One region of the Priestia sp. TGN 0903 genome, then DNA from elsewhere that is predicted to be linked to it. Evidence: riboswitches for the same ligand, from Rfam matches in the RefSeq annotation. Region 1 holds a riboswitch; each other region holds the start of a gene.
The links. Region 1 has a riboswitch for cobalamin ahead of ACRPLY_RS13275 (cobyric acid synthase). Riboswitches for the same ligand answer to the same signal wherever they lie in the genome.
Positions count from the first base shown of each region.

Region 2: it holds a riboswitch for cobalamin, as region 1 does, so the genes downstream of both, ACRPLY_RS00575 ((2Fe-2S) ferredoxin domain-containing protein) here and ACRPLY_RS13275 (cobyric acid synthase) in region 1, are expected to answer to the same signal.
Region 3: it holds a riboswitch for cobalamin, as region 1 does, so the genes downstream of both, nikA (nickel ABC transporter substrate-binding protein) here and ACRPLY_RS13275 (cobyric acid synthase) in region 1, are expected to answer to the same signal.
Region 4: it holds a riboswitch for cobalamin, as region 1 does, so the genes downstream of both, ACRPLY_RS19310 (ribonucleoside-diphosphate reductase subunit alpha) here and ACRPLY_RS13275 (cobyric acid synthase) in region 1, are expected to answer to the same signal.

Region 1 is NZ_JBOZGL010000003.1:442,365-449,930, forward strand. It holds gene ACRPLY_RS13260 (nitroreductase family protein) at 1-197, shown strand, start outside; gene ACRPLY_RS13265 (APC family permease) at 622-2,193, shown strand; gene ACRPLY_RS13270 (YdcF family protein) at 2,252-2,815, opposite strand; cobalamin riboswitch at 2,963-3,142, shown strand; gene ACRPLY_RS13275 (cobyric acid synthase) at 3,235-4,761, shown strand; gene ACRPLY_RS13280 (FecCD family ABC transporter permease) at 4,967-6,025, shown strand; gene ACRPLY_RS13285 (ABC transporter ATP-binding protein) at 6,022-7,305, shown strand; gene ACRPLY_RS13290 (hypothetical protein) at 7,323-7,566, opposite strand, start outside.
Region 2 is NZ_JBOZGL010000001.1:104,091-111,656, reverse strand. It holds gene ACRPLY_RS00595 (precorrin-8X methylmutase) at 1-411, opposite strand, end outside; gene cobK (precorrin-6A reductase) at 417-1,184, opposite strand; gene ACRPLY_RS00585 (sirohydrochlorin chelatase) at 1,181-2,101, opposite strand; gene cobJ (precorrin-3B C(17)-methyltransferase) at 2,119-3,741, opposite strand; gene ACRPLY_RS00575 ((2Fe-2S) ferredoxin domain-containing protein) at 3,755-4,135, opposite strand; cobalamin riboswitch at 4,237-4,416, opposite strand; cobalamin riboswitch at 4,535-4,713, opposite strand; gene ACRPLY_RS00570 (hypothetical protein) at 4,860-5,018, opposite strand; gene ACRPLY_RS00565 (M42 family metallopeptidase) at 5,371-6,408, opposite strand; gene ACRPLY_RS00560 (cation:dicarboxylate symporter family transporter) at 6,516-7,566, opposite strand, start outside.
Region 3 is NZ_JBOZGL010000008.1:99,180-106,745, forward strand. It holds gene ACRPLY_RS22760 (TatD family hydrolase) at 1-393, shown strand, start outside; gene ACRPLY_RS22765 (lmo0937 family membrane protein) at 426-563, opposite strand; gene ACRPLY_RS22770 (YfmQ family protein) at 751-1,194, shown strand; gene ACRPLY_RS22775 (GNAT family N-acetyltransferase) at 1,769-2,296, opposite strand; gene nikA (nickel ABC transporter substrate-binding protein) at 2,366-3,907, opposite strand; cobalamin riboswitch at 4,051-4,241, opposite strand; gene ftsZ (cell division protein FtsZ) at 4,244-5,248, opposite strand; gene ACRPLY_RS22790 (tautomerase family protein) at 5,608-5,997, opposite strand; gene ACRPLY_RS22795 (hypothetical protein) at 6,165-6,323, opposite strand; gene ACRPLY_RS22800 (TRM11 family SAM-dependent methyltransferase) at 6,584-7,537, shown strand.
Region 4 is NZ_JBOZGL010000005.1:358,355-365,920, reverse strand. It holds gene menH (2-succinyl-6-hydroxy-2,4-cyclohexadiene-1-carboxylate synthase) at 1-354, shown strand, start outside; gene menB (1,4-dihydroxy-2-naphthoyl-CoA synthase) at 371-1,189, shown strand; gene ACRPLY_RS19320 (o-succinylbenzoate--CoA ligase) at 1,272-2,735, shown strand; gene menC (o-succinylbenzoate synthase) at 2,739-3,842, shown strand; cobalamin riboswitch at 4,121-4,306, shown strand; gene ACRPLY_RS19310 (ribonucleoside-diphosphate reductase subunit alpha) at 4,440-6,683, shown strand; gene ACRPLY_RS19305 (ribonucleotide-diphosphate reductase subunit beta) at 6,700-7,566, shown strand, end outside.

The DNA.
Region 1 (7,566 bases):
GGACAGCGCTTGAGCTCGAAGGCCTAGGAGCAACATTGCAGCATTACAATCCATTGATTGACGATGAAGTAAAAGCAGCTTGGAATATTCCGAGTTCATGGAAATTAATTGCCCAAATGCCATTTGGTAATCCTGTGGCGCCAGCGGGTGAAAAAGAATTTCAACCACTAAGTGAACGTGTAAAAGTATTTAAATAAGCAAAAAAAGAGGTACGGACAAAATTATTTTAGTTGAAGCAAAATCCGAACGATTCATCGTTCGGATTTTTTTATTGGTATGGCAAGCGTAGGCGTTGCGTATGTAGCTGCTTCTAGCGGTTGATTTTGTTATATCTCAGACCCTTTTTTACGGTAAATAGTTTGAATATTCTTTTATGTTTAACCTAAGAAAAATGCGGTTAAATAAGAGGAGTAGTCCTCAAATCTTCTGTGGAATTTATGCGCTATACATAAGCAATTCAACGATGTTTTACAAAAAAAAAAGTTTTTAACTTGGTTTTTTAGAGAATATTTGTTAACATATCCACTTGTGAGGTCTTAGTAAGAGGAGGATGATGTAAAGAATCCCATATCGGACGCAAGGGCGTAGATATGTGGAGTGGAAATTTTAAAGGAGGATATTATGTCTGATCAAGGAAATCAAGGAAAGTTTAAAAAATCAATATCGTTACTTGACCTAACGTTAATTGGGATGGGAGCTATTTTTGGTTCCGCCTGGTTATTTGCGGTTAGTAACGTAGCGTCAAAGGCTGGTCCAGCCGGAAGTTTTTCGTGGCTGATTGGCGGAGTCATTATTTTACTTATCGGTTTAGTGTATGCTGAACTTGGAGCAGCGCTGCCGCGTACCGGTGGAATTATCCGTTATCCGGTTTACTCACATGGTCATTTAGTGGGTTACTTAATTTCATTCATTACCATTATTGCTTACACAAGTTTGATTGCCATCGAGGTAACGGCTGTACGTCAGTATGTTGCGTTTTGGCTTCCTGGTCTAACTAAACATGGTTCTGAATCGCCTACTACAATCGGCTGGTTATTTCAGTTCGCGTTATTAACGCTATTTTTTATCATTAACTACGTAAGTGTAAAAGCATTTGCTAAGTCAAATGTTATTATATCTGTGTTCAAATATGCGGTTCCTCTTACAATTATCGTCGTGTTAGCTTATCACTTTAAATCAGCTAACTTTACAACTGGCGATTTTACTCCGTTTGGTTTTAATGGTATTCAAGCAGCCATTTCAACAGGTGGCGTTATGTTTGCTTACCTAGGACTTCACCCTATTGTTTCTGTAGCCAGTGAAGTTAAAAACCCGCAGCGTAATATTCCAATCGCGCTCATTATCTGTATTGTACTTTCAGCGATTATTTACACAGCACTGCAAGTATTGTTCATTGGTAACATTCCGGCTGATATGCTATCAGGAGGATGGGGAACAATTCAAGAGCAATTCTCTTTACCATTTAAAGATATTGCACTTATTTTAGGCCTTGGCTGGTTAGTAACGCTTGTTATTTTTGATGCTATTTTATCACCAGGCGGTAACGGGAACATCTTCATGAATACAACTTCTCGTTTAGTTTATGCTTGGTCTCGTAATGGAACACTATTTAAACGTTTCTCAAAAGTAGATAAGAAAACAGGAATTCCACGTGCGTCACTATGGCTATCGTTTGGAATGTCCGTATTCTGGACACTGCCATTTCCTTCTTGGGAAGCGCTAGTAAACGTATGTTCAGTAGCACTTATTCTGTCTTATGCGATTGCGCCAATTTCAGCTGCTGCATTCAGAGTAAATGCAAAAGACCTTAAAAAGCCTTTCAAATTAAAAGGCATGAGCGTTATTGCTCCTGTGTCATTTATCTTCTGTTCATACATCGTATATTGGTCAGGATGGACGACAATTTCTTGGCTTCTAGGATCACAGCTTCTAATGGTTGTTATCTACGTAGCATTTAAGAAATACGTACCAACTGACGTTGTAAAATTTGCACAGCAGCTTAAATCTGCTTGGTGGCTAGTTGCTTATTATATTATTATGCTTGTTATCTCTTACCTAGGCTCATTTGGTGGAGGACAAGGTGTGCTAAGCAACCCGCTTGACTTAATTTTAATTGCTCTTGTTTCAATCGGTATTTTCTACTGGGCGAAATACACGGGTTTGCCAAAAGCAGTTATCGATACGGATGATTAATAAAAAACACGGCATGAATTCATGCCGTGTTTTTCGTTTGTATAGGGGCGTACTCTATTTATTTATCAAACAGCCACGTTTTTAAGATAGCAGCATACTCACGAAAGTAGGCTTGAAGTTTAATTGAATTTGGTGTCTTTGCACCTAAAGGATAAACGTCAAAACCTTGACGCTTGGCAATAATAGAGGCGCGAAATAAATGAAAATCACTGCTAACAAGCACGACTTTTTTGTGTTGAATATCAACTTTCTTTTTAGTGAAAGTGAAATTCTCAAAAGTAGAAGTTGACTGATCCTCTTTTATCATTCGATTCTTTTTAATTCCTTCTTTTCGTAGAAAACGATAGGCTGCTTCTGCTTCAGAAATTTCTTCATCGGATCCTTTTCCACCCGTTACGATAACTTTTGTTTGTTTATGAGTCTTTAAATAAGATAAAGCCGTTTTTGCTCGTTCTTTTAAACTAGGAGACATTTGATCTCCGTCTACTTTCGAACCTAAAATGAGCACATAATCTGCTTTTTGCGGAACAGGCTGATGAGCGGTTTGATACATACAAAAAGACATGATTACAGCATAAAGAACAAGCAAACTAATAAAGATATAAATGATTTTTTTCTTCAACTACGAGCACCTTCCTAGCTATTTCATAAGATGTTTGGAAAATAATTGTTATTATAGCATACGAGACCCAAATAAGTATAAACACAGTAATATATAATAATAGAAGAAAATCGTTATTGTGAATGGTTATAAAATTCGTTACAATAAAGAATAAATGATTTTAAAAGTGCCTCTAAGGAGGATAATAGGGAAATCGGTGTAAATCCGGTGCAGCCCCCGCTACTGTAAATGTGGATGAACCTGCAAAGACCCACTAGTCAAACTAGGAAGGATGCAGAAGTAAAATGAAGCATAAGCCAGGAGACCTGCTTTTAAAAACCCCTTATTTTTCGGTGGGAGAAATAAGTCAAGACAATGTGTTAATGAGCGCATGACCAAACCTTGACTTTTACAGTTAAGGTTTTTTTATGTGATAGGGAGTGGAAAAAGTGAAAAAAGGAAAACCTCTTATGATTCAAGGAACGCACTCAGACGCTGGAAAAAGCATGATTGCTACAGCGTTTTGCCGTATTTTTAAAGAAGACGGCTATCAAACTGCACCGTTTAAATCGCAAAATATGGCGCTTAATTCATACATTACAATGGATGGAAAAGAAATTGGAAGAGCGCAAGGAATTCAAGCTGAAGCGGCTGGAGTAGAAGCAACAACCAATATGAATCCTATTTTAATTAAACCAACTCGTGATCATGAATCTCAAATTGTCGTTCATGGAAAGCCGCTTCGTAATATGTTTGCTTTTCAGTATCGGCAAGAATTTTTTAATGAAGGTTTGAACGTTATCACGGAGTCTTATAAAGAGCTTGCCAATCATTATGATCGAATTGTGATTGAAGGTGCTGGAAGTCCTGCTGAAGTGAATTTGAACGATCGGGAACTGGTAAATATGCGCGTAGCAAAGATAGCCCAAGCCCCTGTTGTGTTAGTAGGAGACATTGATAAAGGAGGGGTTTTTGCGAGTCTGGTGGGTACTCTTCAATTGCTTCCAGATGAACATAAACCTAGAGTAATTGGAGTGTTAATCAATAAATTCCGAGGAGACTTAGAGCTTTTAAAACCGGGGTTGAAGTGGTTTGAAGAATACACGGGAGTTCCGGTACTAGGAGTGATTCCTTATATGCACGACGTGGAAATTGACGCTGAAGATTCGCTATCACTCAGAAATTACTCAACGCTTGTGAATCCGTTAAAAGAAATCGATATTGCGGTTATCTCGTATCCTCGCATCTCAAATTTTACGGACATTGATCCTCTAAGCTTAGAAGAAGACTGTCATGTGAGACTTGTAACCAAGCCATCACAACTAGGTACGCCTGATTTAATTGTTTTACCAGGAAGCAAAAATACGATTGAAGATGCGCAGTTTTTACAAGAAAGCGGCCTGGCTCTAGCCATTAATCAAGTCTTGAACGCAACAAACGCTCACGTTATTGGCATCTGCGGGGGATATCAAATGTTAGGCGAGACAATTACGGACCCCGATGCAGTAGAGTCCCGGATTGAATCTATTAAAGGGCTGGGTTTGCTTCCAGTGGAAACCGTTATGACAACCAGCAAAAAAACAGAAAGAGTTTCTGGATATGTTCAGTTAGAGAGTGAGAAGGTTTCGATTGAAGGCTATGAAATTCATATGGGAAAGACGGTTTCTAAAAGCATAACGGAAGCCTTTGCGGTGGTAGATGATCAAAAAGAAGGAACGGTTAAAGACAACATCATTGGCACGTATGTTCATGATGTGTTTCATAACGATGCTTTGCGCAGAGCTTTGCTTAATCAAATTCGTAAACTTAAAAAATTGCCGCCTATTACGGATACATTCAACAGTCGCCTGCAAAAAGAGGAGTCTTTTTCAAAAGCAGCAGCATATGTGAGAGAAGCTGTAGATATGGAAAAGCTGTATCATTTAATAGACAACTATAAAAGCCCGGAGCAAGCACAAAAAGTGTAGCTTGTAGAGGTTTTCGCTTGTTTTTTCACCGAGAACTTTAGTACGCTATTCTACGTTGCCTAGTTCAACAGTCTAGCACTCGTAACAAATAAAAGATGATTGTTTCCAATACTATGTAGGATGGAAACATGGTTTATGGACAGGAAAATGAATGGTTAATGTAATGTAAAACATCACGCCTCGTTTCCTAGAGGAGCTGAAAGTATTGATTTTTAAACGTATTTTTTTAAACAAAGCATCTATTTTATACATAGTCAGTTTATTTATTGTATGTACTTCGGTGATTATGGGAGTATTTATTGGTACAGTTTCGTTAACCGTAGGAGATACAATCAAAATTATTATTGGCCACCTTACCGGACTATCCTTATATCACGGTCCGGAAAACATGGATTTAATCATTTGGCAAATTCGTTTTCCAAGAGTACTGGTGGCATTTTTAGTAGGAGCTTCGCTTTCAATAGCAGGAGCTGCCTTTCAAGGGCTATTAAGAAACTCTCTTGCAGATCCTTACACGATCGGAGTTTCCTCAGGTGCAACCCTTGGCTCTGTCATGGCAATTTATTTTCACTGGAGTATTTTTGGTTTGTCTATCTTCACGCTGCCTGTAGTCGGCATCGTATCTGGTTTTATTACTCTTCTTTTAGTTTTTGGTATTACGAAACTCGCAAGCGGCAATTTGGCCAATGAAACCATCATCTTAGCGGGGATTATTTTATCATCCTTTATGAGCGCGCTTATTTCATTAATTGTAGCTCTTTCTCCTGAAGAAGATGTAAGGCAGGTTTTATATTGGCTAATGGGAAGCGTATCAATGAGAGGATGGTCGCATATTCAAATTTTAGGGCCGTTCTTTTTAGTCGGTACGATTATGCTGCTGTTACATGTGAAAGAGCTGAACGGCTTAGCATTTGGCGATCAATCCGCTCAATTTATGGGGATAGACGTAAAGAAGAAAAAAAGAATGATTTTAATAGGTGCATCCGTATTAACCGGGGCTGCGGTATCAGTATCTGGGGCAATTGGATTTGTTGGCTTAGTTATTCCCCACGTAGTGCGTCTCGTAGCGGGAGCTAATCATAAGCATGTACTGCCGCTTTCTATTTTAATCGGAGGAAGTTATTTGGTTTTAGCCGATTTATTAGCAAGAACGATATTAGAACCTCGTGAACTGCCGATTGGAGTCGTAACCGCCTTAATTGGTTCGCCAATTTTTACGCTGCTGCTTGTAAAAGAACGTATGCGGAAAAGAGGAATATCATGATTGAACTATATAATGTGACGGGAGGATACGATAAACAGAAACCGACCGTTCGTGACATCACGTTCACCGTAGACAAAGGTTCTTTTGTTGCTTTACTAGGACCAAATGGAAGCGGAAAAACAACGCTTATTCGCTTAATTATGAATGTATTAACCACTCAATCAGGAGAAGTGAAGGTAGAAGGGAAGTCAGTGAAGGCTTATTCACCAAAACAACTGGCGCAAAAAGTTGCAGTCATGACGCAAGAAAATCAAATTGGATTAGAATTTACGGTTCAAGAAATTGTTTCACTTGGACGTTATCCTTATCAGGCAAAAGGTTTGTTTAGCACTGTATCAGCACAGGATGAAGAAGTGGTAGAAAGCGTGATGAAATTAACAAACGTCTGGCACTATCGAAATCATACCTTTCAATCGCTGAGCGGTGGAGAAAAACAGCGGGTTTTACTTGCTAAAGCACTGGCGCAAGAACCTGACTACTTACTTCTTGATGAACCAACGAATCACTTAGATGTAAAACATACGATGGAACTGCTTCAGCTGTTAAAAACGTTACAGCAGGAAATGAGCTTGACGGTTCTGGCCATTTTGCATGATCTCAACATTGCCTCGCTGTTTGCAGATAATGCCGTATTATTGAAAGATGGAAGAGTAGAAGAAACGGGGATGGATGCCATTTTTCAGGATGCAGCTACGTTAAAAAGAGTATATGGCGTTGATTTGCATGTATTTCACCATCCCGCTGTGAACAAGCGGCAAATTGCTTTTGTGCCGCCGTATCAATATCCAGAGACGGACTTCCATGAGTTGTATCAGTTGCAAAAGGAACCGGGCAAGCTATGTTTATCCTTTGCTCGTCCTTTGAGAACTCTTTCACTGGGTTCCAATGAAACAGGTCTAGACTGGTGTCAAGAAATTGTTCAACAGCAAAGCAGTTCTAACACGGCGTGGAAATCTGCGTCTTTATCTAGTCATGAAGTTCGCTTAAAAGACGATAAAGGTTACTCGTGGCTGACTGTACTGACACATGGACAAAAAGAGAATGAAATGAATATTGTTCTACTAACAAATACACCGCTTTCGGACGCGAACCTACTTCATGCTGCGATGAAGGTAATTGAATACCGGGCTTTCTTAGGAAAAACAGGCCGTATTGTTGTAGCATCATCTCATCATAAAGAAGAAAATCAAGAAGAAATTTCAGCGTTCTTAATGGAACGCCTACAGAAAGAATTACAACTATTTATGGAAACAAAAATGACCGACAATTGCTTTAAATAAGCAGTAGCGGTCATTTTTTATTCTTCGGAGTGATCAGGCTTTTCTGTTTCACCTCCTGAACTCATCGTTGTCTCAGTTGTATGTTCATCAATCTTTTTTTCTTTTAGCTTAACAGAGAATAAGTCTTTGACTTCTTCATCCACTTGATCAGAGTCAGCGCTGTAAGTTGTACCAATGTTTAAGTGGCCGGTCAAATCTTTAATTCCTAGCTGGCCAAAATTATTACTAAGGTCAATTTTGTCTAACAATACTTTTTCCACC
Region 2 (7,566 bases), on a different contig from region 1:
AATCCCGCCGTCTGCTTCTTTAATTGCTTTTCGCATAGAAATAATTGCACGCGTTGTATTTAAGCGCTTTGCTTCTTCCATTACGTCCGGATCTGAAATATAAACTTTGATTTCACCGCCGTGTTTTTCAATTCGCTGCTTGTTTGTTCCTACTTGCACCATTTGTACATCTGCAACCACTTGCTTGCCGCTGCGAATGGCTTTAATTCCTGCTTGAATCGCATCTGGATGAAACAGCATGCTGCGTCCAAGCTCAAAGTCTGCAGACGCGTGAATTACCCGCTGAACAATTGGGTACTGTTCATCTGTAAACGGATGAGGTCCAAGCTCTTCTGTAATCATTTCAAAACTTTTTCCTTCAATTTGCTGAGGCTGAACAGTTAACGGTTTAAATTCTGTACGAAAATCCATCTCAATCAACTCCTAGTTTGGTTTACTAAAGCATGAACCACTTCTTCAAACGTGGAATACACGGTCCCATACTCAATTTTCGGTCGCCCAATCATAATGATATCTAAGCCTAACTCTTTAGCTGCTTCCACTTTTTCATCCACAGATCCAACTTTTCCGCTTTCTTTTGTGACCATGACCGTCACTCCGTATTGCTTATACAGTGCTTGATCAAACTCTTTTGTAAACGGACCTTGAATAGCAATAATATTTTTTTGCGGCAATCCTAACTGCTGACACTTTTCCATATTATCCAGCCTTGGAAGCATACGAGCAACAAGCCGTACATCTGAAAGAGGAAGGAGCTTTTCTGTAAAAACCTGCAGCGTCTTGCTGCCTGTTGTCAGCATAATAACTCCTTTTTTCTCAGCTGCTACTTCAGCTGCTTCTTCATACGTAGAAACCATCGTCATATTGTCGTAGGTAAAAGCCTGCGAAGCCCGCTCATAGCGTATGTAAGGAATCGATGTTTCAGCAGCCGCACCGATGGCGTTTTTAGATGCTTCTTCGGCAAAGGGGTGACTTGCATCCACAATAGCTTTTACACCATGTTCGTTTATAAAAGTCATCATATCTTCTTGTGTGAGACGTCCAATTTTCACTTTCACTTCTGCTCGCTGTAATTCGATTGCTGCATTGTCGGTTACAACCGTCGCCGTAACGTCGTAACCTTCTTTTTTCACTTGAACAGCTAATGCACGTGCATCGCTAGTTCCCGCTAACAATAAAATCATTTTAACTCGCCGACCTTATCTTCATGGTGGTGATGGTCATGATGGTGATCGTGGTGATGGTGATCGTGGTGATGGTGCCCGTGATCATGATCGTGATGATGATGGTGATCAATATGCTCCATAATGCCGAGGCGATATTGACATGTATCGCAGTTCATTTTCACTTCGCCTTCTAATCCTTCTTCAGCACGTTCTTTTAAAATTGTCTGCAGTTTTGGATGAAAACCGAAATAGCCGGCTAGCTTAAACTCAATGTTTTCATGCTGCATTTTATACTGCTTCACCATTTCTTCCAAACGCTTAATTAGTACTCCTGTAAATAAGAAATACGGGAGAATAACCACTTTTTTAGCGCCCAGTTTTAAACATCGTTCCACTCCTTCATCAATCAATGGAGCGGTCACGCCCATAAAAGAAGTTTCGACGATTTTGTAGTTTGTTTTTTCCCAAAGAAGGCGCGTAATTTTATATAAATCACTGTTTGCATCAGGATCGCTTCCTCCTCGCCCTAAGACAATAACAGCCGTGTCTTCAGCTGGAGTTTCTAAATTTTCTCCTGATTCTTGTAATCTCGTTTTTAAAATTTCAAGGGCTTCTTCATGAACGCCAATGGGACGTCCGTACACGAAGTTTACGTGTGGATATTTTTCCTTAGCTTCATCTATAGCCGCCGGAATATGTATTTTTGAGTGGCCAGCTGGCAAGAGCATAATTGGAACTACAACTACATCTGTCGCTCCTTTTGCCACACATGTATCAATGCCTTGACTTACATTCGGACGTTCAAACTCTAGAAAACACGTTTCTACTAAAATAGATGGGTCCCAATCATGCTTCATAGTCGAGATAAACTCGCGAATTTGATCGTTCCCTTCAGGATCTCTACTTCCATGACCGACAAATAAAACTGATTTCATATAATGCCCTCCCATTTTTAATCTCCACACGGAGCTGGTTCTACTTTTATTTTTGGTGTTATATCTTGATAGTCGAATCCATAAACATTCTTCACACGCTTAAAGAATTTATGAAACCGCTCATTTGGATGACCTTTTTCTTTATATTCATGGACAATGTTCTCCACTATTTCAACAATGTCATCGGGCGCTATGCCTTCCGCCACAATTTGACCTGAATGGGCGTTTCGTCCAACCGTTTTAGCCCCTAAAAATAAGTCAAACGCACCTTTTCTGTAGACAATGCCGATATCTTCTTGAACAGCACCGTAACAGGCCATACCGCATCCATTAATACCAAGCTTCAGCTCTTTTGGCATGTCCATTCCACCGAGACGCTTTTGTAATTGTTCCGTATGCGGGATGGCGTCACTTTTTTCTCCATCACAAAAATCACACGCTTTAATTGTAAACACGTCTCCGACTGGAGATAGTAAAAAGGAAGCTGATTGGAGCTTTTTAATAATCACATCTGGCTGAGCCGTTGGAATTTGCAGTTTGATTTGATGGTCAGGCGTATACTCCATCGTACCTTTTTCACCAACAACTTCTGCTAGTGTTGTCATTTGAACGGGCGTAAACTTCTTATTTGCAAGCCCTGGACTAACTGCCACTTCAAAAATAGACTCAATTGGCTGGTGTACGACCGGTGAAGTAGTTTCACCTAAAATTGCTTGAAGCGCTTCTTCTGCCAGAGCTCGTGAAGCTGCTTTTTCTTCTTTTGTGTTCTGAACATCTTCAATAGCTGAAGCCGTTTGCTTTACAGTCTCCTCTTGATCAAGAGCCCATGGTTCTGCTTCTTTTCGAAGTCGCTGATGCGGTCTTAGCGGCTGCTCTGTTTGGTTGAGGGTATATTTACGCTGATACCCGCGCGGTGTAATCATTAAGTCATCGTAAAAGAACGTAGATGAATTTCCGACAACAACGGTAGTCAGCATGCCTATTTCATGATTTAACATGTCTTTTAAATTGGTCATTACCACTTCTTCACGGTCACGATAAGCGCTTTTCACAAGACCAACAGGCGTATCGGGGGAACGGTATTTTAATAAAATCCTTTGCGCTTCCACAATTTGTCTTGTGCGTCTTCCGCTTTTCGGATTATAAAAAGCTACTACAAAATCTGCTTGTGCAGCTGCTTCGATTCGTTTTTCGATTAACTCCCAAGGCGTAAGGTGGTCACTTAAACTAATCGTACAGGCATCATGCATCACGGGCGCCCCAAGGAGGGATGCGCATGAATTAATAGCCGAAATGCCAGGAATCACTTCCAGCTCTACGCCCGTTTCTTTTTTCCATCCTTTTTCAATCAACACTTCATACACAAGGCCGGCCATTCCGTATACTCCTGCATCTCCGCTTGAAATGACCGCCACGGTTTTTCCCGCTTCAGCTTGCTTTACGGCTTCTTGTGCACGGCTTACTTCTTCGGTCATTCCTGTACTAATAATTTGCTGATTCGTTAATAGTCCTTGAATTAATTCCACATAGGTTTTATAACCAATGATCATATCACTTTCTTGAATGGCTTCTCTTGCTCGCTGTGTAATATGTTCAAAGCTTCCTGGGCCGAATCCAATAACTAACAGTTTACCTTTCATGCTAGCTCCTCCTTTATGCGTTACTTTTTACTTTGTCAATTCCTTCTATGGAGTCACTCTTTTCCGGAGAAACAAAACCGTTTTGATCATATTCATAAATAAGTGATTCCTTTATACTGCAGCCTCCTGCTAAATGTTCTTCAACAATTCGATGAGCTACGTTTTCAGTGACCTGCTTGTACCAATCTCCTGAAGGGTACACGATAGCTACAGGAGCATCTTTGCATCTTCCGTTACAGCGCGTACGGGTTGTGTGAACCGCTTCATCTAGATTCAGTTCAGTCACTTTATTTCGAATAGCTTGCGTGGCTTCTTCTCCACCTTTTCTCATACAGCTGCTTCCATTACAAATCAATACGTGATGTTTTGTTCCATTTAAGTTCCACGTCGTCACACTTATTCGCTCCTTTACTAAAAAAACGCCTCTATCAATGATAGAGGCGCAGAAAAATTCAAACTAAGTTTTTGCACTTCCACCTATATCCCGTAGGGTAAGCTTCGCATTAGAAAAAGGCTGGTTTCCTGACTTCGATTCATCACTTGATTGCGCCTTCCCGAATACAGTGGCATATGCAATCAGCTCCTCTTCACAGTGGCGGGTACCGCGCTGGCTTCACACCAGACTTCCCATTTAACGCAATGTGAACATTGCGCACCTTTTTTGCACGATATGTAGTTTTGTGCTACGAGAAAAACCCGCTTCGCTAATATGCGAGCGGGTAAAACGTCAGAATAAAAGTGTACACGAATGCCACTTTAAGCCAACGTTTCCCTTCCCGCTCCCCGGAGAAATAGAAACTTCACAATAAAGACAGGTCTCCTGACTTGTGTATCATTCTACTTGAGAACCTTCCCGTGATTTTTCCACAGTGGTTATACTCGTTCGTCCACACTTACAGTTGCGGGGGCAGTACTGGTCTTTCACCAGTTTCCCTATTAAGCCTTCTTGGCATCTTTACTGTTGCTGTTTGATATATATGAACCTTTTAAACTATCAGAATAATAGAAGTAACTACCATATCATAGCGTACATTTTTTTTTATTTCAACTCTATTCTTTTCGTAAGATACAAGAAGCTATGAAAAAACAAGAGCATAAAGTCAGCTCTTGTTTTTTCATTATATAGCTACTAATGTTAAATGAGGATCATTATAATACACGACTTCTGAAAGAACTTTACAGCCATTTGTTTTTGCAAAAGCTTCTCTCGCCTGCGTTTCAGTTTCAAATTCAAACATTTTCATTTCTTTTCCAGCATATACCGTCAGTACCCACATGAAAAGATTCGCCTCCGATTATTGTAGTGATCGCTATATCCACATTATGACGAAACCATATCCTTTTGAAAACCCATTCTACAAAACTTGTCACAAGAAACTTTTAAAAATTTAAAAACATTTTAACTTCTGTAAATGAACAAAATGTACAAAAGGTTTAAGCCGTATTATACCTCTTTAAAAAAGGTGCTTTTTTTACCAACTGTTGCTTCACCAGTAAAAAAATATATAGTATTTATTAAAAAAAGAAGCCGGACAGCCGGCTTCTTTTTTAGGAAAGGAAAGTACAGACATCACAGTCCCGTCCTGCTCTTTGTTTTGCATAAAAATACACTAATTAAATATTCCTTTCTTAAAGCAGAACCATGTTCGATTGCACATAGTGGTAAAGAAGCTTGTACGTATGGTTTAATGAATCTTGATGCGTTCTCTCAAACGCATGAGAAGAATCAATTCCTGGACCAATTAAGCCGTGTACGATGTCATGCCCGGCACGAATAGCAGCAGAAGCATCTGATCCGTAAAACGGATAAATATCTAATTTGTACTGAATATCATGCTGCTTAGCTAGCTCCACCAAATGCTTTCTCAAACCGTAATGATATGGGCCGCTTGAATCTTTTACACAAATAGACACGGTGTATTCATCAGTAGATTGTCCATCTCCCATGGCACCCATATCAACCGCTAAGTATTCTACCGTTTGAGGCGTAATATTAGAATTTCCTCCGTATCCAATTTCTTCATTATTTGAAATAAGAAAGTGCGTAGTGTATGGCAGTTCGATCTGCTCTTCTTGAATTGTTTTCATGAGCTGAAGCAATAAAGCTACGCTTGCTTTATCATCGAGATGACGAGATTTAATAAAACCGCTTTTTGTTATTTCTACACGAGGATCAAACGAAACAAAGTCGCCGACTTCAATTCCAAGACTGCGAACATCTTCTGCGCTATGTACTTTTTCATCCAATCGAATTTCTATATTATCTTGATTTCGCTCAGCTTTACCTGCATCTTTATACACATGAACAGATGTTTGATGCATAAGGATGGTCCCTGTAAATACTTCTCCTGCTGACGTTTCGATTTCACAATATTCTCCTTCAATGGAATTGTAGCGGAACCCTCCAATCAAGTCGATTTTCAGACGTCCACTCGGTTTGATTTCTTTTACCATAGCACCTAATGTATCGACATGAGCCGTCAGCATGCGGTGATGATCCGTATCTTTACCGGGAATAGTAGCGACTAAGCCTCCTTTTCGATTGCGATACGTTTGAATATTTAGCTCTTTTACATAGTCTTCGACAAATGAAATCACCTTTTCTGTATTTCCAGAAGGACTGGGAATCGAAACAAGCTTTTTAATTAACTGAACAGTTTCCGTCATTATGACACTTCCTTTGTCTCTCATTTCTTTTATTTTACCATATGTTTCAAAAAAGATAACAGGCAGCTCCAAACAAAAAAGCCAGGCAGCTGCCCGGCTTTTTTGTTTTAAGCTATGTTTGATTTCTTTAATTCATTTGTGTAATTTAATGATTTTTGCTTATCAAACTCGCCTTCAGACTTGGACATTACAATTGCAGCTAAAGCATTTCCTACTACGTTAACTGTGGTACGCATCATATCAAGAATGCGGTCAATTCCTGCAATAAATGCCATGCCTTCAAGAGGGAAGCCCATAGATTCAAGCGTAGCAAGTACAACTACAAACGATGCCCCTGGTACACCAGCCATCCCTTTTGAGGTTAACATTAGCACAAGAAGGAGCTGAATTTGATCCATAATGGAAAGGTCAATGCCGTACATTTGAGCAATAAACAGCGATGCCAGCGCCTGATAAATGGTTGAACCATCTAAATTAAACGTGTAGCCTGTTGGAATAACAAACGATGTAACCGATTTAGAACAACCGAAGTCTTCCATCTTTTTGATAAGAGATGGTAAAACGGCTTCTGAACTTGCTGTTGTAAAAGCAAGAAGCAGCTCGTCTTTTAACACTTTTATGAGCGTAAACATGCTTGTTCCAGCCATTTTAGCAATAATTCCAAGAACCACAAGCACAAAGAAAATCATGGTGAAGTAAACGGCGAACACTAATTTCCCTAATGGAATAAGTGATCCGACACCAAACTTTATAATATTAACACCAATAAGTGCAAATACACCTAGTGGAGCAAATTTCATCACCAAATTAGTTACCCAAAACATTGCATCCAAGACGCCTTCAAAAAAGGCTAAAACAGGTTTTCCTCTCTGTCCAATCGAAGCTACGCCTACACCAAACAGTACGGAAAATAAAATGATTGGTAAAAGATCGCCTTCTGCTACCGACTGAAAGACGTTTGTCGGAACAATATGAAGAAGCTCCTGAGCAATCCCTGTACTTTCAGACGTTTTTGCCGTTGCCTCATATTGAGAAATATCGCTTTTTTCAATATGTCCCATATCAACCCCTGCACCAGGGTGGAATAAGTTCGCGGCAATAATCCCCACTACAATCGCAATGGTTGTAACAATTTCAAAATAAAGAATTGTTTTTCCG
Region 3 (7,566 bases), on a different contig from region 1:
CCGTTAATTCTTCACGCTGTATATGAAGATGCTGAGATCGTGTGCGACTTACTAGAAAAACATTCTGTGCCTAAAGCTCACTTCCACTGGTTCAAAGGAGCTAAAAAAACCGTTGAACGAATGAAAAACAACGGCTACTATATTTCCGTTACACCTGATATTGTATATAAACCTAAAATCCAAGCGCTTGCCACAGATTACCCTCTTGACTACTTGATGGTCGAAACAGATGGTCCGTGGCCATTTGAAGGACCTTTTCAAAACCAGACAACGGTTCCATCAATGATGCATCAGTCCGTTCAGGAAATAGCACGTCTCAAAAGGGTTTCTGTAACGGAGACATATGATTTTTTATATCGAAATACAGCTCATTTTTATAATCTCTCCACATAAAAAGCCTTTCCCTAAGGAAAGGCTTTTTATATCTAAATTCGTTTCACAAGTTTTACGATCAGCACAATCACTGCAATGACAAGAAGAATGTGAATGATGCCGCCGCCAATATGAAAAACTAATCCTAATAACCAAAAAATAAATAAAAGTCCAATAATCGTCCACAACATAATTTTTTCTCCTTTTTTATATGTAGTATTTGTTATAATTTTATATTTCCCTAAATGTGCATAAATAAACGCATTTCATATACATCTTTTCACTAAAGAAGGTTCACATAATGTACAAAAAGCAATCATGTTCTCTGTGGTAAAATAAGTATGTAATCTTATTTAATTTAAGCGGAGATGATTAACTATGACATGGATTGTATTACTTTCCATCATTCTTGTAAGTGCACTCAAAATATTAATAACGTGTCTTCCAACTCCAGTGGTCAAATGGCTTATGACTAAATTTCAATTACACCCAACACTTGATGATCAAAACGCTACTGTCACAGTTGATGGGAAACATTTAGAAGGCAAAGACAAAATGCAAGTGATTGATTATTTTAATAAAGCAACATTTTTAAAACAATATTATGTCCATGAAGGAAATAAGGACTATTATAAACACCTAGAAGACAGTGAAACTCCACTTGTTATCGATACGAAAAAAGGGAAAAACGATGTTCGACTATGCGTATATAGCTATCATGATCATGTCGACGTCGTGAAACAATACAAAAAGAAGATTATCGCCTACAGCCTTCTGTCTGATCACCTTCAAAAGCAGTCCATAACAGCTGACCTAGCTTAAACCAGTCGCCTACAAGGCGGCTTTTTTAGTTTTTAGGTTTAGTTTGAAGTTACCTTATTTAAAAATACCAAACTTTAACATTAATTCTAATGCTATAACATAAATTAATAGAATTTTCTAAATTTTTAAGAGGTGATGGATAATGCTTTCTTTGTTAGGGTTTGGAATGATTGCTACTTTTCTTTCTTTTCAAGTGGGCCTTTGGGACAACTATTATCATGACAATTACAGCCATTTTAACGAACGCTGTTTCCCTTTAGACTTCTACTATAAAAAAAGGAAGCCGACTACCATAAGGCAATCGGCTCACACATGTAGGATATTGATTTAACACTAACAAAGTACAACACAACACTAGTAATTATATAATATATTTCATTATTTTGAAAGCGATTTCATATATATTTTTAAAAATATTTTGTTACTTGTTTTTTATAGAAAAAAACCACGTTTCAGCCAATTCGAAACGTGGTTCTTTTCTGTAAGGACTTGCCCTACAGGCTATAAATGTAAGTTACGTTCATTATAGCATGAGCCCATATACAGATTCCATGGTAATTACTGTATGATCTCGTTACGTTACGACTCGTTGTATTTTTCTGTCCATGTGCAGCGTATTCCATGGTTCGTCCTGTTCAGCTAGCCTTTTGATAAAGCCTTGTGAAGCCCAAAAAGGAATAGCGCCAGGTAAGAAAGGATGAGTATGCAGATACAGCGTGTCATAAAAATGACTTTGGGCAAATTGTTCAACTGCTTTTAACAGCTGCTGTCCAATGCCTAGACGCCGGTACGCTGGATCGACATAGCATTTTACAATCTCAGCTGCAGTTCTATGTTCATATCGCTCTTTTAATGCATGAAACCGTCCATCGTAAGCGTATAAACCAATGGTTCCAATTACTTGTTGATTTTCCGTAACAGCTGCAAAAAAAGCAGCGTCTTTCGCTTGAACGTAATGTTCATTAAAATGAAGCAAATCCACAGGAAGCTGATTTTTTTCCAGTATAGGAAATAGCTCATTCCGCATATTCATGACAAACTGAATCACTTCAGCATCCTTTTCTTTTACTTCTTTAATTTGATACATTTGTACTTCTTGCACGTTTACTGTCACATCCTTTTAACGATCATTGTATACTTTTTCTTTTCTCTGCTTATGCTGCAATGTTAACTACGGCGTTACGTCTAAATGCTGAGTCAGCATATAATACTCGCTTGGATTTGTTGTCCAGTTTTTCACTTTTTGATTATAAGCAACAACAATGTTTGGATGTACAATCGATGACGTCAGCATTTTTCTATTAATCAAAGCGGTTGCTTGTTTGGCTAACTGATCTCGTTTTGCGTCATCTACTGTTGAATTTAACTGTTCTATCATTTTTGTTAGCGTATCATCATTAATCCGGCTGGCATTTAAACCACCGCCGGGCAAATAGTTCGTACTTAAATAATAGCTGGCATCTCCTCTAGGTGCTGTGATAAGGCTGTACAATGCTAAATCCCAATCATCTTTTGCCATTACATATTCATCGCTATCTTCAACTAGTTGAATCTTAATAGTAATTCCTAACTCTTTGGCATTAGACTGTATAAGCTGAGCAATTAAAGGCAGTTCTGGCAAAGAACTGTATGTGACAAGAGAGAGCGATAGTGGCTTTCCATTTTTAATTGCTTTGTCATTTTTGATTTGATAGCCTGCTTTCTCTAAATATTTTTTAGCAGATGTCATACCTCTTTGCTCATTAGCAGTACTATCAGCAAAAGGAAATTGGGGTAAAAATGGACCTCGAGCCGCTGCCGCTTGATTGTTCATGATGCTGCTAACAATTTCTTTTCGGTTCAATAAGGTATCGATAGCTTTTCTTACATTTTCGTCTTTTAATGCGTCATTAGTTTGATTGTAAAGCAATAAATGGGTGCGCACACTAGGTACTCCACTTACTTTAAAAGACGGATCTGTTTGTAAAGTGCCCAAGCTTTCTAAAGGCGGGCGATAAATAATATCGGCTGTTCCAGATTGAAGAGCAGCAACTCGCGCATTAGCATCTTCGTTAAATCCAAAGATCGCACTTTTCAATTTCACTTTTCCACCCCAATAATTTTCATATCTTTCTAATTTTACTTGATTTCCTTGATCAAAAGACAAGACGCGAAATGGACCCGTACCAATGGGCTTCTTAGCTATATTAGAAGCATTAACATCTATAATAGCTGTATTTGGATGCACTAATTCAGAAGGAAATTTAGGCATTGGTTCTTTTAATGTAATTGTCAGCGCATGACTGTTCGCTTTCATTTCTTTAATATTTAAAGCGTTTTTCATCGCATAACTTTGGTCTATCGTTCTTTGAAGAGAAGACTTAACGGCATTTGCATCCAGCGCTTTTCCGTTTTGAAACGTGATGTTCTTTCTTATCATAAATGTCCATGTAAGGCCGTTATCTTTCGTTTCCCACTTTTCAGCAAGCCAAGGCTTTATTTTTAAATCGTCGTTGATTTTAACAAGCGTCTCCCCTACTCCCCCACGAACTGCTGTATAATTATCGTCCGTATGAGGATCAAGCGTTGCAGATGTAAAATTAAATAAAAACGTCACACTTTTATCCGTTTTCTTTCTTTCTTTTATACTTACGCTCTCTTCATTAGGAGCGCAAGCAGTGAGGCAAAGTAACACGAGAAATATCATAGATACAAGTTTTTTATTATTTATCATTCATTTTTCCACCTTCTATTTTAATACACAAAAAAAGCACTTCTAAAAAGAAGTGCTTGCCTTCACAACAAATTCAGATAAACGTATCCCTTGTTTATCGTATTTTTGATTCTGCCAAAACACCTCCCTATCCTCGTAGGTTATTGTGTGCTGCGATTTATGGCAGGTCTCCTGGCTTCAAGTCATTGCCTTATACCGCCTTCCCGTCTCTAAATAGACAGTGGCTTTTTGACATAAGGCTCCTTGTTACAGTGGCGGGACCGCTCCGGATTTTCACCGGATTCCCTTTTAAGGCAATTGAAAAACAATTGCCACCATAAAAGCTGGTTATTTAATTTAGTAGCGTGCTCTTGAAACTCTAGAAGTGGAAGCTGATGGTGAAATATCTTCATCATCAAATCCAGTGGCAATAACGGTTACCATCATTTCGTCCTTTAAATCTTCATTAATCACAGATCCAAAAATCATATTTAAGTCCTGATCAGAAGCGGACGTGACAATATCTGCTGCTTCCTGTACTTCGTAAAGACTCAGGCTGCTGCCGCTCGTAATGTTCAGCAGCACGCCTCTTGCTCCATCAATCGATGCATCTAGCAGCGGACTAGAAATCGCTTTTTTCGCTGCTTCAATTGCTCGATCTGATCCCGAAGCTCGTCCGATACCCATAAGCGCAAATCCTTGATTAGACATAATTGTTTTTACATCAGCAAAGTCAAGGTTAATCAGCCCCGGAACAGCGATTAAATCTGAAATACCTTGAATACCTTGGCGAAGAACATTATCTGCTTCACGGAATGCTTCAAGCATAGGTGTCTTTTTATCAACGATTTCAAGCAAGCGGTCGTTTGGAATGACAATAAGGGTATCTACCGATTCATTCATCGCAGTAATACCGCCTACTGCTTGCTTGGTACGTTTATTTCCTTCAAACTTGAAAGGGCGAGTAACTACTCCAATTGTTAAAGCATTTAGTTCACGGGCAATTTGGGCAATAACCGGAGCTGCTCCAGTACCAGTGCCTCCCCCCATGCCAGCTGTTACGAATACCATATCTGCGCCTTGCAGTACTTCTTGAATTTGCTCTCTGCTTTCTTCTGCAGCTTCTCTTCCTACTTCTGGATTAGCTCCTGCACCTAATCCTCGCGTTAATGCCGCACCAATCTGCATTTTCACATCTGCTTTAGATAAATTAAGCGCCTGAGCATCCGTATTAACGGCGATAAATTCTACCCCTTGTACACCATGTTCAATCATACGGTTAACGGTGTTATTTCCTCCACCGCCGACTCCAATTACTTTAATTCGCACTAATGGCGATACATCTGCATCAAATCCAAACATTCTAAGTTCCTCCTCAATGATCAAAATTACTTTCTCTTATTATCCGAAAAAACACGTGAAGAACCTTTTACTCCTATGTTTAACGCGTAACTGTTCTTTTGTTTTACAGATTTTATACATTTCTCTTTTAACCTTTAAATCTTTACATCTTTATGTAAAATTATTGTTGTTCTGAAGTTAGTACGCCGAACTCTTTTTTGGTTTTCCCACTCAAAACGGCATATAAGCTTATTGTATCATTCATTTGACAGATGTCTGTATTTAATTTTGAGTAAGATGTGACTAAGAGAATAATATTTTTATAGACAAAATGAGAAAAAGCCCTTAGAAATAAGGGCTTCTCTAGATAATAAACCATTTTATAATTTCCCAGTTAAGAATTGAGCTTCTCCCATACCAAAGCTCCAGTCAGCATTACCGTTTTCAACAATTGAAATCATAATGTCGCTTGGCTGAATTCCGCAGCTTTCTCCCAGCTCTTTTACAATTAATTTGTAAAGAGCTTGTTTTTGCTCTTCTGTTCGCTGTTTGCTCGTCACACTTATAATAACCAAATCCTTGCTTCTCTCAAAGCCAAGACCTGTATCTTCAATAATCATTTCATGAGCAGGATGCTGATGTACAATTTGATAACGATCGCGTTCTGGGACGCCAAAGGCTTCTAGCATCGCTCGATGAGTAGCGTCTAGTAATGCTTTTAACTCTTTTTCGTCTCTTCCTTCTATTACATCAAATCTAAGTAATGGCATACTAAGTAACCTCCAGCTTTTTGTCTAATGTATTATTGCTTTATCATATCACAACTATCATTTGTAAAAAAAAGATATGCTATTCACAATGTGCTCTCTAGTGAAAGAGACCTCAAACTCTTCAATAAAAGCTGAACCTAATAAAAAGAAATGAGCAGCATAACAACTCATTTCATTAGTACAAAAATATTTATAATAAGAGCTAAAATACATGCAGATACAATGGCAATGAGTACGTTCATCACAAGGTTTTGCGAGGATGTTTTAGCTTGTTTTTTCATATCAGCCCGACTCATCTGTTGCTTTTCATGATCACTTTTAGACATCACGTAGCCTCTCCTATTCATCAAAATGTCAGCAGTGTATAAATGATTTTTGAGAAACCTTGATCCAGTTCTTTTGTATAAACAGCAGCACATGCAGGTTATCATCAGTTATTTTAGCATGTTTTGTCAAATAAGTGGACTATGTAGCGCTTCAATTTAGTATTCACAGCCAAATATATTTAAATTCGTTGCTTTTCTCTTCTTTTCTCGCTATTGTTTGAGAAGAAGGATAATTAGATACGATAAAGGATGATACGATATTGAATAACCATACGCAGCTGCCTCAGTATATCTACACATACGCATGCAGCGAAGAGGAACTCTCACTATGTCAATTAGAGAGACGCTCTCTTTTTGAAATTGAAACTGAGAAACCTATCATAAGAAGCGCCGTTAAACTTGATCCAAGCAGAAGCCCTTTTATCAAAGAGCGATTAGATATTATGTATGAATCAGATGACCTTGCAGATATTTGCAAACAAGTAGAAGATATTGACCTTGGAGATCAAACATTTAAACTCATTTTTATGAAGATTAATGACTTAGAAAAAGATCAAAAAATAAGCTATAAAGGTCAGCGTGCGATTGAACGTGATGTGGGTTGGCATTTTGTAGCAGAAGCAGACTTGCATAACCCTGACCATTTGTTTGGAATTGTTCCATTTGAAGGACGCTGGTATTTTGGAAAATATCAAAAAAGCGAAGCTGTATGGCTGCATCATTTGAAGAAACCGCGTGAATACTCTACGGCACTCAGTACCCGCCTTGCAAGAGCTGTAGCTAACATTGCCGTTCCAAAGCCTGAAGGAATCAAAGCGATTGATCCATGCTGTGGTATTGGTACAGTCCTCGTAGAAGCTCTTTCAATGGGCATTGATATTGTAGGACGCGATATCAACCCACTTGTGACCGACGGATCTCGTGAAAATATTGCGCATTTCGGCTTAAAGGGTGATGTCAAAACCGGACCGATTTCGGATGTTACCACTCACTATGACGTAGCGATCATCGACATGCCTTACAATCTCTACACCCACGCGACGCCTGAAGATCAGCTTTCTATTTTAAAACACGCTCGCCGCTTTGCGGATAAAGTAGTCGTGATTACAGTAGACACGATTGACCATATGATTCATGAAGCTGGCTTTTCTATTTCAGATCGCTGCGTAGCGCGCAAAAGCGTATTTTCTAGACAAGTAGTTGTATGCGAATAAAAAAAGACACCAGTCTAACAGGCTGGTGT
Region 4 (7,566 bases), on a different contig from region 1:
AACTTTTGGGAGGAAATCCCTCTTTTTCGTTCTCAAAAGCAATTGCCTAGCTATGTTCAAGAAGCGGTGCGTCAAGAAAGACTTTCGCATACAGAAATCGGCCTTTCCAACAGTTTGAAAGGAATGGGAACAGGAGTCCAGCCGTCCCTTTGGGAGAAGCTGGACGATCTGTTGATGCCGGTTTTGCTTATTACAGGAGAAGTAGATCAAAAGTTTTGTTTAATTTCCAAAGAAATGCAAACATTAATACCAAATGCTACTTCTAAAATTATTTTAGGGACAGGCCATGCAATTCACGTGGAACAACCCGAGATTTTTGGTAGAATAGTAAGTGAGTTCTTAGCTACTACATAATTAGGAGGAAATAAAGATGACAGTTGAATGGACATCAGTACGTCAATATGAAGACATTTTATACGAAACATATAACGGAATCGCTAAAATTACGATTAACCGTCCGGAAGTGCACAATGCATTCCGTCCAAAAACAGTAATGGAATTGATCGATGCATTTGCTTATGCTCGTGACGATGCAAGCGTTGGAGTAATTGTATTAGCAGGTGCTGGGGATAAAGCATTTTGCTCAGGCGGAGACCAAAGAGTTCGCGGTCACGGCGGCTATGTAGGAGAAGATGAAATTCCACGTCTAAACGTTCTAGATTTACAGCGTTTAATTCGCGTAATTCCAAAGCCGGTTGTTGCAATGGTATCAGGCTATGCAATTGGTGGAGGCCACGTTCTTCACGTTGTATGTGACTTAACAATTGCAGCGGATAACGCAGTCTTTGGACAAACAGGTCCTAAAGTTGGAAGCTTCGATGCAGGATATGGCTCTGGTTACTTAGCTCGCATCGTAGGCCATAAGAAAGCGCGTGAGATCTGGTTCTTATGCCGTCAGTACAACGCTCAAGAAGCACTAGACATGGGATTAGTAAACACGGTCGTTCCATTAGAACAGCTTGAAGCTGAAACAATTCAATGGTGTGAAGAGATGTTAGAAAAAAGTCCAACCGCTCTTCGTTTCTTAAAAGCAGCATTTAATGCTGATACGGACGGCTTAGCTGGTATCCAGCAATTTGCGGGTGACGCAACGCTTCTTTATTACACAACGGACGAGGCAAAAGAAGGTCGCGATGCATTTAAGGAAAAACGCAATCCAGACTTCCAACAGTTCCCACGTTTCCCTTAAACAGCTGAAACAGCTTGGTGATTATCATCAGGCTGTTTTTTCAATTTGATTTAGTTAATTAGTATAAAAAGGAGAGAAATTTATGAGTGGCCAAACGATTCCTAATGGGCTTATGCAAAGAGCATATTTGACGCCAAACCGAGTGGCGGTAGAAACACTGCAAACGTCGCTTACTTTTCAAGAGCTTCATAAGCGTGTTCAAAAAGTAGCGCAGCAGCTTTCGTTTAACGGTGTAAAGCAAGGTGATACCATTGCTTTATGCATGAAAAACAGCGTGGAGTTTATTGAGATTTTACATGCGGTTTCTTATATTGGCGCTCGGGTGCTGCTCGTCAATACGCGTTTGACAAATGAAGAAATCAATTATCAGCTAACAGATGCAAACGTGTCGTTGCTTATTACGGATGAAGCATTTTTAACGAGAGAGTTCCAAAGTTCCATTACTCAGCTTCCTTTATCTTCTTTAAAAAGTTCTCCAGAAACAGAAACGTATTTTCAGAAAACGTGGAATCTCGAGGAGACGTTCACCATTATGTATACGTCTGGAACAACAGGTAATCCAAAAGGAGTGCTGCAGACATATGGAAATCACTGGTGGAGTTCCATTGGTTCAGCGCTTAATTTAGGATTAAATGAAAAAGACTGCTGGCTTATAGCGGTTCCTTTGTTTCATATTAGCGGATTATCCATTTTAATGCGGAGCGTCTTTTACGGAATGAAAATCATTTTAGAAGAACGATTTGAAGCAAGAGCGGTGAATGAAGCCATTGAAAACAAAGGAGTAACAATTATTTCGGTTGTCACTTCCATGCTATCGAATATGCTGGATGAATTAGCTGAACGTAAATATCCAAATACATTTCGCTGTATGCTTTTAGGAGGAGGACCCGCACCGCTTACTATTTTAGAGGCTTGTGTGAATAAAGAAATTCCTGTTTATCAAACGTATGGAATGACAGAAACATCTTCACAGTTCGTTACGCTTTCACCTGAAGATAGTTTGCGAAAACTGGGATCAGCAGGTAAACCATTATTTCCGTGTGCAATGAAAATTGTAGATGAGAATGGAAATGAAACACGTGAAGCAGGAGAAATCATTGTTAAAGGTCCAAATGTTACAAAAGGATATTTAAATAAACCTGAAGCTACTAAAAAAGCCCTTCAACAAGGCTGGTTCTATACAGGAGATATCGGGAAAGTGGATGAAGAAGGCTTTCTATATGTATTAGACAGACGCTCGGACCTTATTATTTCAGGTGGAGAAAATGTATATCCAGCTGAAATTGAAAATGTTTTGTTGAAGCATCCCGCTGTTAAAGAGGCCGGTGTAACGGGAGTAGCCGATGGAAAATGGGGACAAGTTCCTGCAGCATGCATTGTTATAAACGAAGACGTTTCAGATGAAGAGTTATCTTTACACATTCAACAATTTTTAGCAAAGTACAAACTTCCAAAGTATTTCGTTCGAGTAGAGGAGCTGCCGCGAACGGCCTCTAATAAAATCATACGCCGGAAGCTATCATCGTTCATACAGAAAGGAATTTAATCGATGATTATCAAAAAAGTACATCTTTATAAAATTGACATGAAGCTTCTTTCTCCTTTTTCAACAAGCTATGGTACGGTCCAGGATCGAGAATTGATTTTGCTTGAAGTAGAAGATGAAAAAGGATTTACAGGATGGGGAGAAGTCGTTGCTTTTTCATCTCCTTGGTATACGGAAGAAACGATTCAGACATGTTTTCATATGTTAGACGATTTTTTAATTCCTTCGCTTCTTCACCAGCAGCTTCAAAAACCAGAGGATGTTCAAAAGTTATTCAAACCTCTAAAGCGGAACAACATGGCTAAAGCAGCTTTGGACTGTGCTGTATGGGATTTGTATGCAAAGCGCCAAAATAAGCCCTTAGCTGAAGTAATTGGCGGAATAAGGCCTGCTGTAGAAGCTGGAGTGGTAGTTGGCTTAAATGATATTTCCATCATGAAAGAACAAATAAAGACTTATATGAAAGATGGTTATAAGCGCTTTAAAGTGAAAATTAAGCCAGGCGCTGACTATGAGCTACTGAAACAAATTCGAGATGAATTTCCAAGCATTCCTCTTATGGCTGATGCCAATTCAGCCTATACGTTAAGCGATAGTGATTCATTGAAAAAACTAGATGAATTGAATTTAATGATGATCGAACAGCCGTTAAGTTCGGATGATATCCTTGATCATCGATTATTACAAAAGCAAATGAAGACGCCGATTTGCTTAGATGAAAGTATTGTGAGCTATGAAGATGCACGTCATGCAATCGAACAAAAAAGCTGCAAGATTATCAATGTGAAAATCGGTCGAGTTGGCGGAATGTCTGTAGCAAAAAAAATTCATGATTTATGCGCCCTACATGGTGTAAGGCTTTGGGTTGGCGGAATGTTAGAAGCCGGGATTTCACGAGCTCATAACATCGCCCTTGCCACACTGCCTTCTTTCACGATACCAGGTGACATTTCTGCGTCGTCTCGCTATTGGGAAAAAGATATTATTAAGCCCGAAGTAGAGGTAGAAGCCGGAGTAATAAAGGTGAAGGAAAAACCGGGGATCGGATACGATATTGATAAAAAGTTTATCAAAACAATCACAGCATTTGAAAAAGAATACAAATAATTAAAAACCGTTTTTTATGAAAAACGGTTTTTTTATTGATGTTGGCAATGTTTAGTAGAAAAATAGGACAAATTTTTTAAAAAGAGCACATTGTTCCATCAAGCGTGTCAAAACATGTTATGATGGAGTAGTTTGATGAAAAAAGTCGAAGGATTTTATCGTAAAAAACAAAATTATTTTTGAAAATAGGTTGATAGTTTTCTAAGTTGTCCTATATAATGTGTTTATAACATAACACAATATGTTGTTTGTTAAACAATAATAAAATACTATATTTTGTGTTTTCCAGTGAAAAAGGTGTCTGATAAAAAGACTTAAAAGGGAATTTGGTGAAAATCCAAAGCTGTCCCCGCAACTGTGAATGCTGATGAAATAAGGAGATCCACTGTGAGTAAACATCATGGGAAGGCCTTAAAGTAAAAAGAAGCATAAGTCAGGAGACCTGCCTTTTTTATGTCGTTTTATCTTCTTCGGGAGGTGAGAGGGTAGAGCGAGGATTGAGAAAAGACTTAGTGTCTTCTTCTATCTTCGTTCTATTCGCTCACCGAGGTACGGTGAGCGATTTTTTATTTTGAAGTGAAGAGAGGAGCCATATTTATGGTGAATACATTAAAGCCTACAATTCTACATGAATTAACTGCATATATTGAACGTTTAAAAAAAGAATTTACGCAGCTTGATTTTTCTTTGTATGAGGAAAAGGTTATTCAAACTGTTACAGTAAAGGAAAATATGACGGACGAAAAGGTTGCAAACGTACTAATTTTGGCAGCCCTAGAGCGTATTTCAATGGAAGAACCAGATTGGACGTACGTGGCGGCAGACGTCTACTTAAACGAACTATATCGAAAAGCAGCGGACAACCGAGGTTATGATAAAAAAGAGAAGTACGGTTCGTTTTATCAGCTTATTCAAGAACTAACAAAAATCGGCATTTATAATAAACAGCTATTAAAAACATATACAGAAGAAGAAATTAATGAAATTGCTTCAGTCATTATTCCTGAACGCGATCGTTTATTTACATACATTGGATTGCTGACATTAGCAGATCGCTATTTAGCGACATCACATGATAAGCGTGTATACGAATTACCGCAAGAACGTTTTCTTATCATTGCTATGACGCTGATGTCTCAAGAAAAGAAAGAAAATCGAACAGCATTAGTAAAAGAAGCGTACTGGGCGCTTTCTAGTCTATATATGACGGTTGCCACACCAACACTCTCAAACGCAGGAAAGAGCTACGGACAGCTATCTAGCTGCTTTATTGATACGATTGATGACAGCTTACGCGGTATTTATGATAGCAATACAGATTTGGCCACGCTTAGTAAAAATGGAGGCGGAATTGGTGTCTACCTCGGTCATATTAGAAGCCGAGGAAGTGATATAAAAGGTTTTAAAGGCGTATCATCAGGAACAATTCCATGGATGAAACAGCTAAATAATACGGCTGTAAGTGTCGATCAGCTAGGTCAACGACAAGGAGCTATTGCCGTATATTTAGACGTTTGGCATAAAGACATTTTTTCATTCTTAGACGCGCGTTTGAACAATGGTGATGAACGCCAGCGCACGCATGATTTATTCACTGGCGTATGTTTGCCAGATTTGTTTATGGAAAAAGTAGAAGCACGTGAAGACTGGCACTTATTCGATCCTCACGAAGTTCGTACGCTGATGGGCTACTCGTTAGAAGATTTTTATGATGAAGAAGAAGGCAGCGGTTCGTTCCGCACTCGTTACGCTGAGTGTGTAAACAATGAACAGCTTTCAAGAGAAACAGTGCCTGCTATTGAGATCTTCAAGCGCATTATGCTTTCGCAGCTTGAAACCGGAACTCCTTATATGTTCTATCGTGATACGGTTAACCGAGCTAATCAAAACCGACACGCGGGCATGATTTACTGCAGTAACTTATGTACAGAAATCACGCAAAACCAAAGTACAACGGTCGTAACAGAGGAAATTACGGAAGACGGAAAAATTATTATTACAAAGAATCCGGGCGATTTTGTTGTATGTAATCTTTCTTCTATTAACTTAGCGAGAGCCGTAACTGAAGATGTACTTGAACGTTTAATTCCAATTCAAGTACGCATGCTTGATAATGTTATTGAGTTAAATGATTTGCCGGTACTTCAAGCAAAGCTAACGAATCAAAAGTACCGCGCAGTAGGGCTTGGCACATTTGGCTGGAACCATTTGCTTGCCTTAAAGAAAATAGCATGGGAGACAGATGAAGCGGTAGCATATTGCGATGAATTGTATGAACAAATTTCTTACTTAACCGTGCAGGCAAGCATGAACTTAGCTAAAGAAAAAGGCGCATATCCATTATTTAAAGGCTCAGATTTTGAGTCAGGCGCTTATTTTGAAACACGTGAATACACGAGCGAAGCGTGGAGTGAACTGCGTAGCGAAGTTCAAAGCAATGGGATAAGAAATGGATATTTAATGGCTGTAGCACCTAATTCATCAACATCTATTATCGCGGGTTCTACGGCAAGTATTGATCCGATTTTCCGTAAGTTTTATTCAGAGGAAAAGAAAAACTATAAAATCCCAGTGACGGCACCAGATTTATCGCCAGCAACAAACTGGTATTATAAGTCCGTTTATTTAATTGATCAGCACTGGAGCATTAAGCAAAACGCCAAGCGCCAGCGTCATATTGATCAATCTATTTCATTCAATTTATATGTACAAAATGATATCCGAGCAAAAGAGCTGCTGGATCTTCATATGACGGCATGGAAAGAAAAATTAAAAACGACCTATTACGTACGTTCAACATCAAGTGAAGTCATTGAAGAATGTGAAAGCTGTCATAGTTAAAAGGAGTGAATAATTGATGACAAGCATGTTAAAACGAGAATTAATGAACGAAACAGCTCCGAACCGTTCGACAGGAATCATCAACGGCAAGAGCTCCAATATTCTAAACTGGGATGACGTCCGATTTTCATGGGCGTTCCCTAAATACAAGCGTATGCTAGCTAATTTCTGGACGCCGTTTGAAATTAATATGGGTCAAGATATTAAACAGTTCCCTCAGTTAACCGCTGACGAACAAGAGAGCTTTCTAAAAATTATTGGCCTGCTGGCGCTACTGGACAGTATTCAATCAGATTATGCTAGCAAAGTAGCTGACTATGTAACCGATTCTTCGATTAACGCTCTAATGATTATTTTAGCGCAGCAAGAAGTGGTTCATAATCATTCGTATTCATATGTTTTATCAAGTCTTGTACCAAAAGGAAAACAAGATGAAGTATTTGAATACTGGCGTACAGACGAAAAGCTTCGCGCACGAAATGACTTTATTACAAACGGATATAAAGCATTTAGCGAAGAAGCAACGGTTGAAAACTTTTTGAAGTCTATGGTATATGATGTTATTTTAGAAGGACTTTTCTTCTATAGCGGATTTGCGTTCTTCTATAATCTTGCGAGAAATCAAAAGATGGTGGCGACATCTACGATGATTAATTATATCAATCGTGATGAACAGCTTCACGTTGGGTTATTTGAAAAGATTTTCAAGGAAGTACTAAATGAAAATCCAGCTTATCGTACGGAGGAGCTAGAAACGTTTGTAGTTGAAACGTTCCAAGAGGCAGCTCGTCTTGAAATTGAATGGGCGGAATCTGTTATTGGAGAAAAATTCGACGGCATTACGATGAAAGAACTGCAGCAGTACATTGAATATATGGCGAAT